Regions from separate parts of the Streptomyces sp. NPDC002784 genome, predicted to be linked through region 3. Evidence: riboswitches for the same ligand, from Rfam matches in the RefSeq annotation. Region 3 holds a riboswitch; each other region holds the start of a gene.
What was found. A riboswitch is a leader RNA that binds a small molecule or an ion and turns the genes downstream of it on or off. The one in region 3 is predicted to bind cyclic di-AMP.
Positions count from the first base shown of each region.

Region 1 (3,264 bases), on a different contig from region 3:
GTTGGCGGCGGTGAGGATCGTCTGGGTGGAGCGGTAGTTCTGCTCCAGCAGGATCGTCGTCGCGTCCGGGTAGTCCTCCTCGAACTGGAGGATGTTGCGGATGGTCGCGCCGCGGAAGGCGTAGATCGACTGGTCGGCGTCACCGACGACGCAGAGCTCGGCGGGCTTGAGGTCGTCCTCGGCGGGCGGTACGTCGACGGGGTGCTCGGCGGTGCCCACCAGCTCGCGCACGAGCGCGTACTGGGCGTGGTTGGTGTCCTGGTACTCGTCGACGAGGACGTGCCGGAAGCGGCGGCGGTAGTGCTCGGCGACGTCCGGGAAGGCGCGCAGCAGATGGACCGTCGTCATGATCAGGTCGTCGAAGTCCAGCGCGTTCGCCTCACGCAGGCGGGACTGGTAGAGCGCGTAGGCCTGGGCGAGGGTCTTCTCGAAGCCGTCGGATGCCTGGGCGGCGAAGTCCTCCTCGTCGATCAGCTCGTTCTTCAGGTTCGAGATCTTGGCGCTGAAGGACTTCGGCGGGAAGCGCTTGGGGTCGAGGTCCAGGTCACGGCAGACCAGGGCCATCAGGCGCTTGGAGTCGGCGGCGTCGTAGATCGAGAAGGAGGAGGTGAAGCCGAGCTTCTTCGACTCGCGCCGCAGGATCCGCACGCACGCGCTGTGGAAGGTCATCACCCACATCGCGTTGGCCCGCGGGCCGACGAGCTGCTCCACGCGCTCCTTCATCTCGCCCGCGGCCTTGTTGGTGAAGGTGATCGCGAGGATCTGCCCGGGGTGCACGTCCCGCGCGGCGAGCAGATGGGCGATGCGGTGGGTGAGCACGCGCGTCTTGCCGGAGCCCGCGCCGGCCACGATGAGCAGGGGGGTGCCGGAGTGCACGACGGCCGCGCGCTGGTTCTCGTTCAGCCCTTCGATGAGCGCGGCCGCGTCGAGGGCCGGGCGCGGGGCGCCGTCGCGGTAGTAGGCGTCCCGGTCCGGGGGCACGTCGAACTTCCCGCCGAACAGATCGTCCGGAACCGGCTCCGGAGCGTGATCGTCCTCGGGCGGCGGCGGGGGTTCCTCGGCATGGGCCCGAGGGGCCTGGAGGTCCGCCAGGAAGCTGTCGTCAAAGAGGCTGCTCATCGCTCTCCGAGTCTAGGGCTCCCCACTGACAGCCCGCCGCCGCCCTGAGAACATCCCCCGAATCGGCGGCCGGGGATCGTCGCGTCGCGCCCGCCGGGCAGGGGGCCTTCACCCCCGTACACCTGCGGCGGAGACCTTGGTCACAGCATCGGACGGGAACCGGTCGGCGGACAGGTCGCCGCAGACCCGTCCAGATCGATCAGGTCCCCCGACGCCGGGACCCAAGGTCACGAAAATGTATCGGGCATATCACCCATCAACCTTCACAGGCGCCACACGAGTTGGCTACCGTGCCGCACAGGCCGTACGACCCCCACCGGCGAACCTCGCCGGGCCGCGCGGCCTCCGCCGAGTCCGCTGCCGCCTGGCAGCCGAGCCGGGGACCCACCGAACATTGGGGTGAATCGACCCGACTCCCGTACGGGACACGGTCGTAGGGCAACCCTTCCTAACCACCCGCCCGAACCCGACAGCTAACCCGGTAGGCGGACCATTGGAAGGAGTCGCCTCCCTTGGCGTCGCACCGCAAGTCGCGTCCCGCGGGTACGCGCGTAGCAGGCATACGGACCCCCGCCCTTGCCACGGCCGCCCTCACCTCCGTGGCCCTGCTGTCCCAGACGGCCAACGCCAACCCGGCCACGGACGACAAGCCGAGCCTCGAAGAGGTCGAGAAGAAGGTCGACGACCTCTACCGGCAGGCGGAGACGGCGACCGAGAAGTACAACGCCGCCAAGGAGCGGACCACCAAGCAGCGCAAGCAGGTCGACACCCTCCTCGACGACGTCGCCGAGCGCACCCAGAAGCTCAACGACGCGCGGGAGGAGCTCGGGTCCTTCGCCGCCGCGCAGTACCGCACCGGCGCCTCCGTCCCCGACACCGCGACCTTCCTGCTCGCCGACACCCCGCAGGACTACTTCGACCAGACCCAGCTGATGAGCCGGATGACCGGCCGCCAGAAGGAAGCGGTCGACGACTACATCACCGAGCAGTCGGCGACGATGAAGAAGCGCAAGGAGGCCACCGAGAGCCTCCGGACGCTGAACGAGTCGCAGACCGATCTGAAGACCGCCAAGTCCACGGTCCAGAAGAAGCTCGCCGACGCGCGGGAGCTGCTGTCGCAGCTGACGGCGGAGGAGAAGGCGCGGCTCGCCGCGATCGAGCGCAAGCGCCAGGAGGAGGCCGCGCGCAAGGCCGCCGAGCTGGCCGATCAGCAGGCGGCGGAGGAACAGCGCCGCGATGAGGCCGCGAAGGCGGCGGCCCAGCAGCAGAGCGGCTCCTCCTCCGGTTCGACGGAGACCTCCACCGGCAGCACCGGGTCCGAGGCCACCGCGGACTCCTCCTACGCCACGAAGGCCGAGAAGGCGATCGCCTTCGCCCGCGCGCAGATCGGCAAGCCGTACGTCTGGGGCGCCACGGGTCCCGACTCCTACGACTGCTCGGGGCTGACCCAGGCCGCCTGGAACGCGGCGGGCATCTCCCTGCCGCGCACCACGTACGACCAGGTCGACGCCGGCACGACGGTCTCCCTCGCCAACGCCCTCCCCGGCGACCTCGTCTTCTTCTACGACGACGTCACCCACGTGGGCATCTACATCGGCAACGGCATGATGATCCATGCCCCGAAGCCCGGCACGTACGTCCGCGAGGAGTCGGTCTACTACGACGGCGAGGGCTCGATCCACAGCGTGGTCCGGCCGGCCTGATCCGACGCGGCACGCGCGCGGGGGTGATTCGGCGCCCCGTTTGCCCGCCCACGCGCGCGTGCCCCCTCGCCGGCCGCGCCGCGCTCCTTAGCATCGGCGCATGTCCGGCTCCCTTGTGCTCCGCTCACTCAGCGCCTGGTGGGCGCTGCGTCCTCCGGCGGCCGGGGCGGCGGTGATGGCGACCGGCATCGTGTCGGTCGGCCTGCACCTCACCGGGCACGAGGTCCTCTCCCTGATCGCCCTGGCGGTGGGCTGCACGGCCTGGCTGGGCCTGGCCGGGGACTTCGTCGTACGGCTGCTGCGGCAGCCGCGGCGCTGGCGGGAGGAGGCCGGCACCCCCGCCGCGCTCACCGCCGTCGCGGCGACGGCCGTGCTCGGCACCCGTTTCTCCGCCGAGGGATGGCAGGTCCTGGCCGGGGCCCTGCTGGCGGCGGCCGCCCTG
Region 1 covers NZ_JBSFVD010000001.1:630,064-633,327, forward strand. Annotated here, with positions in the region: gene pcrA (DNA helicase PcrA) at 1-1,119, opposite strand, end outside; cyclic di-AMP (ydaO/yuaA leader) riboswitch at 1,471-1,624, shown strand; gene ACWD1Z_RS02840 (NlpC/P60 family protein) at 1,632-2,822, shown strand; gene ACWD1Z_RS02845 (tellurite resistance/C4-dicarboxylate transporter family protein) at 2,923-3,264, shown strand, end outside.
Region 1: another riboswitch for cyclic di-AMP. It lies ahead of ACWD1Z_RS02840 (NlpC/P60 family protein); the one in region 3 lies ahead of ACWD1Z_RS11905 (transglycosylase family protein).

Region 2 (3,264 bases), on a different contig from region 3:
CCTGGCGGTGGGCGGCTGGCACGAGCCGTGCCGCGACACCGTGCTCCGCCTCGTCGAGCACCTGCCCGCCGACCGCGTCCGCGGCCTGATCGGCCCCTGGTCCGCCCAGTACCCCGACCGCGGCCTGCCGGGACCGGCGATCGGCTTCCTCCAGGAGACCCTGCGCTGGTGGGACCACTGGCTGAAGGGCGCCCCCACGGACGTACTGGCGGAGCCCCTCCTGCGGGCCTACGTCACCGGCCCGCACCCGCCCGCCCCGGCCTGCGGCACCCTGCCCGGCCACTGGGTCGGCGAGCCCGCCTGGCCCTCCCCGCACATCACGAACGTGACGTACGCCCTCCAGGGCGCCCCCGTCCTCGTACGGTCGCCGATGCACACCGGGGTGGACGCCGGCCGCTTCCGCCCGGTCGGGAACGAGGCCGACCTGCCGCCGGACCAGCGGGAGGAGGACGCGCGCTCGGCCTGCTTCGAGTTCACGGTGGGCAAGGACACCTGGGTGCTGGGGCGGCCGGGGGTGCGGCTGCGGCTGACGTCGGAGGTGTCGCGCGGGCAGGTCGTCGCCCGGCTGTGCGATGTCGCCCCCGACGGCACCTCCACCCTGGTCACGCGGGGCGTGCTGAACCTCTCCGCGCGCCTCGGCCGGGACCGGGCGGTGCCGTGGGAGCCGGGTGCCACCCGGGACGTGGAGCTCCGGCTGAACGGCATCGGGTACGCCTTCCCGGCCGGGCACCGCATCCGGCTCGCGGTGTCGTCGGCGTACTGGCCGTGGGTGTGGCCGCAGGCGGAGTCGGGGGCGGGCTTCACGCTGGATCCGGCGGGGAGCTTCCTGGAGGTGCCGGTGCGCGCGCGGGCCGAGGCTTCCGGGGGCGGCGTCGGTTTCGAGGAACCCGAGCAGGCCGAGCCGCTGGGGGCGAATGAGCCGGTCACGCTGGACGAGCCGCGCCCGGAGCGGCTGGTCGTCCGGGACGTGGCCAAGGGTGAGTGGCGCCTGGAGGTCGATCCGCGGGACGGCGGCACGCGCGTGTACCCCGACGGCCTGGAGTGCACCGAGGACGCGCTGGAGACGTACACGATCCGGGAGGCGGACCCGCTGTCCGCCCGCACCCGCTCGGACCGGTCGATCCGGCTGCACCGGCCTGACCTGGCGTGGGACACGACCGTGCGGACCCGCTCGGAGCTCACCTGTGACGCGGAGGACTTCGTCGCCTCGAACGAGGTGATGTGCACGGCGGGCGGCGAAGTGGTCTTCCACCGGACGCGGGAGAAGCGGATCCCGCGAACGGCGGGCTGATTAAGCCTCCTTGAGGCGATTGCCCGATTTAGTGTGACTTGCGATCACGCGTGATGTGACTCACGCCCGCGAGTCCACCGGCACCCCACGGACTTCCCCCGACGCCCCTTCCCCGGCCGCCAGTTGAGCCTTGACACTCGCAAAGATGCACCCGCCACACACCCTGTGGACGAAGATCAAAACCCTGGATATGTGAATCCGCTACTTGTTTCGGACATGTGCTCTCGCATACGTTCCCGGCCTGTCGGGCGGACGCCTAATCCTGCCGCCGTCCGGCTCCACCGAGATTCTTCGTACGGCAGGAGCGGGGGAACCAGGTAAGTCGCCGACCCGGAACGTCTTCGGACGCGCCGGTGCGGCTCGGGGTGCAGTCGCGCGCCCTTCGCGGTGCGCGGCCGGGCAGCTCCCGCCCGAACCCGACAGCTCACCTCGCAGGCGCCGGAGAGGAACTTCGTCATGCCTGCTGCCGCTCAGCACCGTCCTGCCCGCACCAGCCGGGTCGCCCGCAAGCTCGCCGTCCTCGGCACCGGAGCCGCCGTACTCGCGCTGCCGCTCCTCGGCGCGACCACCGCCTCCGCGGCCACCCCGACCGTCACCACCGCCGCCTCGCTGGGGTACGCCAACAACCTGGACGGCTGGATCCACGCGTCCCTCCAGGTCATGGCCCAGAAGGGGATCCCCGGCAGCTACAACGGCATCTACCGCAACATCATCCGGGAGTCCTCGGGCAACCAGTACGCGATCAACAACTGGGACTCCAACGCCGCCGCCGGCACCCCCTCCAAGGGCCTGCTCCAGGTGATCGACCCGACCTTCCAGGCGTACCACGTGTCCGGCACCTCGTGGGACCCCTACGACCCGGTCGCCAACATCACCGCCGCCTGCAACTACGCGGCGCAGCGGTACGGCTCGATCGACAACGTCTTCGGGGCGTACTGACCGGGCCCGTCACCGGAAGAGTCGTTCGAGGACGACGGCGATGCCGTCGTCCTCGTTCGACAGGGTGATCTCGTCGGCGACCGCCCTGAGTTCGGGGTGGGCGTTGGCCATCGCCACGCCGTGGGCGGCCCAGTCGAACATCGGGATGTCGTTCGGCATGTCACCGAAGGCGATCGTCCCCTCCGGGCCGAGACCCAGGTGATCCGCGGCCAGGGCGAGCCCGGTCGCCTTGGTGATGCCGCATGGCTGAAGTTCGACGGTCCCGGGCCCCGACATGGTGACCGTCGCCAGCGAACCCACCACCGCACGCGCCGTCGCCGCCAACTGGTCGTCGGACAGCTCGGGATGGCGCAGCAGCACCTTGCTGATCGGCGCGCCCCACAGATCGTCGCGCCGGCCGACGCGCACCGCGGGCAGGGTGGGATGCGGCATCAGGTACCCGGGCTCGATCAGGGTGAGCCCGTCGACGCCGTCCTGGTCGACCGCCGCGTACACCTGCCCCACCTCGGCCTCGATCTTGCCGAGCGCGGTCTCGGCCAGCTCCTGGTCCAGGGTGACGGACCAGAGCAGACGGCCCGCGCCGGCGTCGTACACCTGCGCGCCCTGCCCGCACACCGCGAGCCCCTCGCTGCCCAGGTCGTCCAGGAGCGGCCGCACCCTGGGCGCCGGCCGGCCGGTCACCACCAGGTGCCGGGCGCCCGCCTCCGCCACCCGCGCGAGTGCGGCCAGCGACCGGTCGGAGAGCGTGTCGTCGCCTCGCAGGAGGGTCCCGTCCAGGTCGGTGGCGATGAGTGAATATGCGATGGGTGCGGCCATGATCAGAGAATACGGACAGGACGCCCCCACGACTCAGCGCGAACCGGACGACCCCGGCGCCCTCCTGCGCCCCACGCGCCCCCTCCAACTCCCTTGCCCTCACCCGTTGCTGGCGGCCTGAGGGCACTGCCGTGCCGCACGGGCGCGGAGGGCGGGACGGGCCGGAGCGAGGTCCGTGCGACAGGGCCGCCAGCAGGCCGGGCGCACCTCGGGAACCG
Region 2 covers NZ_JBSFVD010000001.1:811,654-814,917, forward strand. Annotated here, with positions in the region: gene ACWD1Z_RS03755 (CocE/NonD family hydrolase) at 1-1,291, shown strand, start outside; cyclic di-AMP (ydaO/yuaA leader) riboswitch at 1,561-1,744, shown strand; gene ACWD1Z_RS03760 (transglycosylase SLT domain-containing protein) at 1,748-2,230, shown strand; gene ACWD1Z_RS03765 (HAD family hydrolase) at 2,240-3,046, opposite strand.
Region 2: another riboswitch for cyclic di-AMP. It lies ahead of ACWD1Z_RS03760 (transglycosylase SLT domain-containing protein); the one in region 3 lies ahead of ACWD1Z_RS11905 (transglycosylase family protein).

Region 3 (3,264 bases):
CCGGAGCGGTTCGCCGACCCCGACACGCTCGACCTCTCCCGCCGCGACAACCAGCACCTCGGCTACGGCCACGGCATCCACTACTGCCTCGGCGCCCCGCTCGCCCGCCTGGAGGGCCAGACCGCACTGGCCACCCTCCTGCGCCGCCTCCCGGACCTCCGGCTCGCGGTGGAACCGGACGAGCTGCGCTGGCGCGGGGGCCTCATCATGCGCGGACTGCGCACGCTCCCGGTCGAGTTCACCCCGAGCGGCTGAGCCCGCACGCCTCGACGGACCGTCAGGTCAAACGTGACACACCCTCAAGTCTGTGATCTTCACGTGATCTGCGCGGCATGAACTTGTGACAAGTGATCGTCTGCCGATACGTTCACTCGTCAGCGCGGCGCCTCGCCTCACCGGCGCCGCGCCGGTCCCCGCTGTCTTCGAAAGGCCCCCGCATGCTCTCCGGGAACGGTCGTCACCGTCGCCCCCGCCAGGCCCCGGCTCTCCTCGTCGCGGCCGGAGTGACCGGCTCCGCCATCGCCATCCCGCTCCTCGGCACCTCCGGCGCCAGCGCGGCCGAGGGCACCACCTGGGACCGGGTCGCGGAGTGCGAGAGCGGTGCCTCCTGGAGCGAGGACAGCGGCAACGGCTACTACGGCGGCCTCCAGATCACCCAGGAGAACTGGGAGCGGTACGGCGGCACGCGGTACGCCGCCTCCGCGGACCAGGCCAGCCGCTCCCAGCAGATAGCGGTCGCCGAGCGCATCCTCGCCGACCAGGGCCTCGCCGCCTGGCCGACCTGCGGCCCGCTCTCCGGTCTCGACACCGAGTCGGGTTCGGTCGACATCGACACCGGCGTCGCGGAGGATGAGTCCGCTTCGCCCGAATCGTCGGAGTCCGCCAACTCCTCCGGCTCATCTGGTTCGTCCGGTCTGCTCGACTCGCTCGACGGTGACTCCTCCGAGTCGGAGCCCAGCTCCTCCCCGTCGACCGAGGCCGCGGACAACTCGGCCAAGTCGGACAAGTCATCCGAATCCACTGAGTCCGTCGAGTCCGTTGAGCCGTCACGGTCCTCCGAGGGCGCCCCCTCCATGGGGGCCGGCAGTGAGTCCTCGGCCACTTCCGGGCGGGACAACCCGGACAACTCCGGCCAGATCGAGGGTGATTCCGCCCTCACCGACACCGGCTCCAGCGGCACCGGCCGCCACCGCGGCGAACCCGCCGACGAGAGCGCCGGCCGCGGCGGCGAAGAAGGCGCGTCGGACGGCTCGTACGTCGTCCGGGCCGGTGACAGTCTCGTCGGCATCGCCGACTCCCTTGACGTGAACGGCGGATGGCGTGGGCTCTACGCCGCCAACAAGGAGACCGTCGGCACCGATCCGGACCTCATCATCCCCGGTCAGACCCTTGAAGTAGGGGTCGAACCGGGCGAAAAGCAGCGGTAGTTCACGTCACGCTTCGCGCTGAATGTCCGGTTTGGCGAAAGTGTGGGATGAGTCTCAGAAGCCCTGATCGTCTTTGAAATTCGGCGGATCGCGTGTCTACCGTCGGGACCGCTCGCCAACACGAGCCCCGGCTGCCGCAACGCCGAATCCTGCCAGCGGCCGTACGGGAACAGTCGTCGCGTCATGCGCCGTAGGCAGGAGCGGGGGACCCAAGGTAGGCGCCGGGTCCGGCAGTCGAGGCGACTCGACACCGGAACCGGCTCGGGGTGAAGCCGCGCACCGCAAGGTGCGTGGCCGGGCAACTCAACCGGCCCGAACCCGACAGCTCACCTCGCAGGCGTCGGTGAGGGGATCGATCCATGCTGTTTTCCGGCAAGGGCAAGCACCGTCGTCCGTCCAAGGCCACTCGCGCCATCGCCATCGCCGGCGTCACCGGCGCCGCCGTCGCCGCTCCGCTGATGGCGGCCGGCAACGCCTCCGCCGCCACCGCCTCCGAGTGGGACGCCGTCGCCCAGTGCGAGTCCGGCGGCAACTGGTCCATCAACACCGGCAACGGCTACTACGGCGGCCTGCAGTTCTCGGCCTCCACCTGGGCCGCGTACGGTGGCACCCAGTACGCCTCCACCGCCGACCAGGCCAGCAAGGCCCAGCAGATCGAGATCGCCGAGAAGGTGCTCGCCGGTCAGGGCAAGGGCGCCTGGCCGCACTGCGGCACGGGCCTGTCGAGCGCCGCCTACACCGGCGGCTCCGGCACCGGCACCGGCTCCAGCACCGGCTCCTCCTCCGAGGGCGGCACCGAGACCTCCACCCGCTCGACCGAGGAGCAGTCCGCCTCGCGTTCGACCGAGCGTCCGGCGCAGAAGCAGAAGACCGTCACCACCCCGACCGGCAAGAAGGTCAAGAAGGGCGACGGCGAGTACAAGGTCACCACGGGCGACACCCTCAGCACCATCGCCGAGGAGCACGACGTCAAGGGCGGCTGGGAGAAGCTCTTCAAGCTGAACAAGGACATCGTGGCGGATGCCGACCTGATCTACCCCGGTCAGCAGCTGCACCTCAAGTAGTCCCGTAGCCGAACCACAGCGCGCTCATAGACGCCTGGTTCACACTGAAGACCTCGTGCGGGCCACCCCCGTCCCCACGGGCACCCCGCTCCGGTGCGTGTTCCCCCGTACGCACCGGAGCGGGGTTTTCTTTTCCGGTATGTCACCGTCCCTTTGTTCCGCTGCCGAACAATGGGTACCGTCTGTCCTTGTCCACGGGACGGTCGGTCGGCTGGCCTATGTCCCGCAGGCGGATAGGCTCTAGCCGCAAGGCTCACGTGCCCCGCACTTCCAGCGTCACATCCCAAGAAGGAGATGCTCGTGCCGTCCATCGACGTCGTCGTAGCCCGGGAAATCCTGGACTCCCGAGGCAACCCCACGGTCGAGGTCGAGGTCGGCCTCGACGACGGCAGCACGGGTCGTGCCGCCGTTCCGTCCGGCGCTTCCACCGGCGCCTTCGAGGCCATCGAGCTCCGCGACGGTGACCCCAACCGCTACCACGGCAAGGGTGTCGAGAAGGCCGTCCTCGCCGTCATCGAGCAGATCGGCCCCGAGCTGGTCGGCTACGACGCCACCGAGCAGCGCCTGATCGACCAGGCGATGTTCGACCTGGACGCCACCGACAACAAGGGCTCCCTCGGCGCCAACGCCATTCTCGGCGTCTCGCTCGCCGTCGCCCACGCCGCCTCCGAGGCCAGCGACCTGCCGCTGTTCCGCTACCTGGGCGGCCCGAACGCGCACCTGCTGCCGGTGCCGATGATGAACATCCTGAACGGCGGCTCGCACGCCGACTC
Region 3 covers NZ_JBSFVD010000004.1:427,487-430,750, forward strand. Annotated here, with positions in the region: gene ACWD1Z_RS11895 (cytochrome P450 family protein) at 1-255, shown strand, start outside; gene ACWD1Z_RS11900 (transglycosylase family protein) at 438-1,427, shown strand; cyclic di-AMP (ydaO/yuaA leader) riboswitch at 1,604-1,782, shown strand; gene ACWD1Z_RS11905 (transglycosylase family protein) at 1,787-2,491, shown strand; gene eno (phosphopyruvate hydratase) at 2,792-3,264, shown strand, end outside.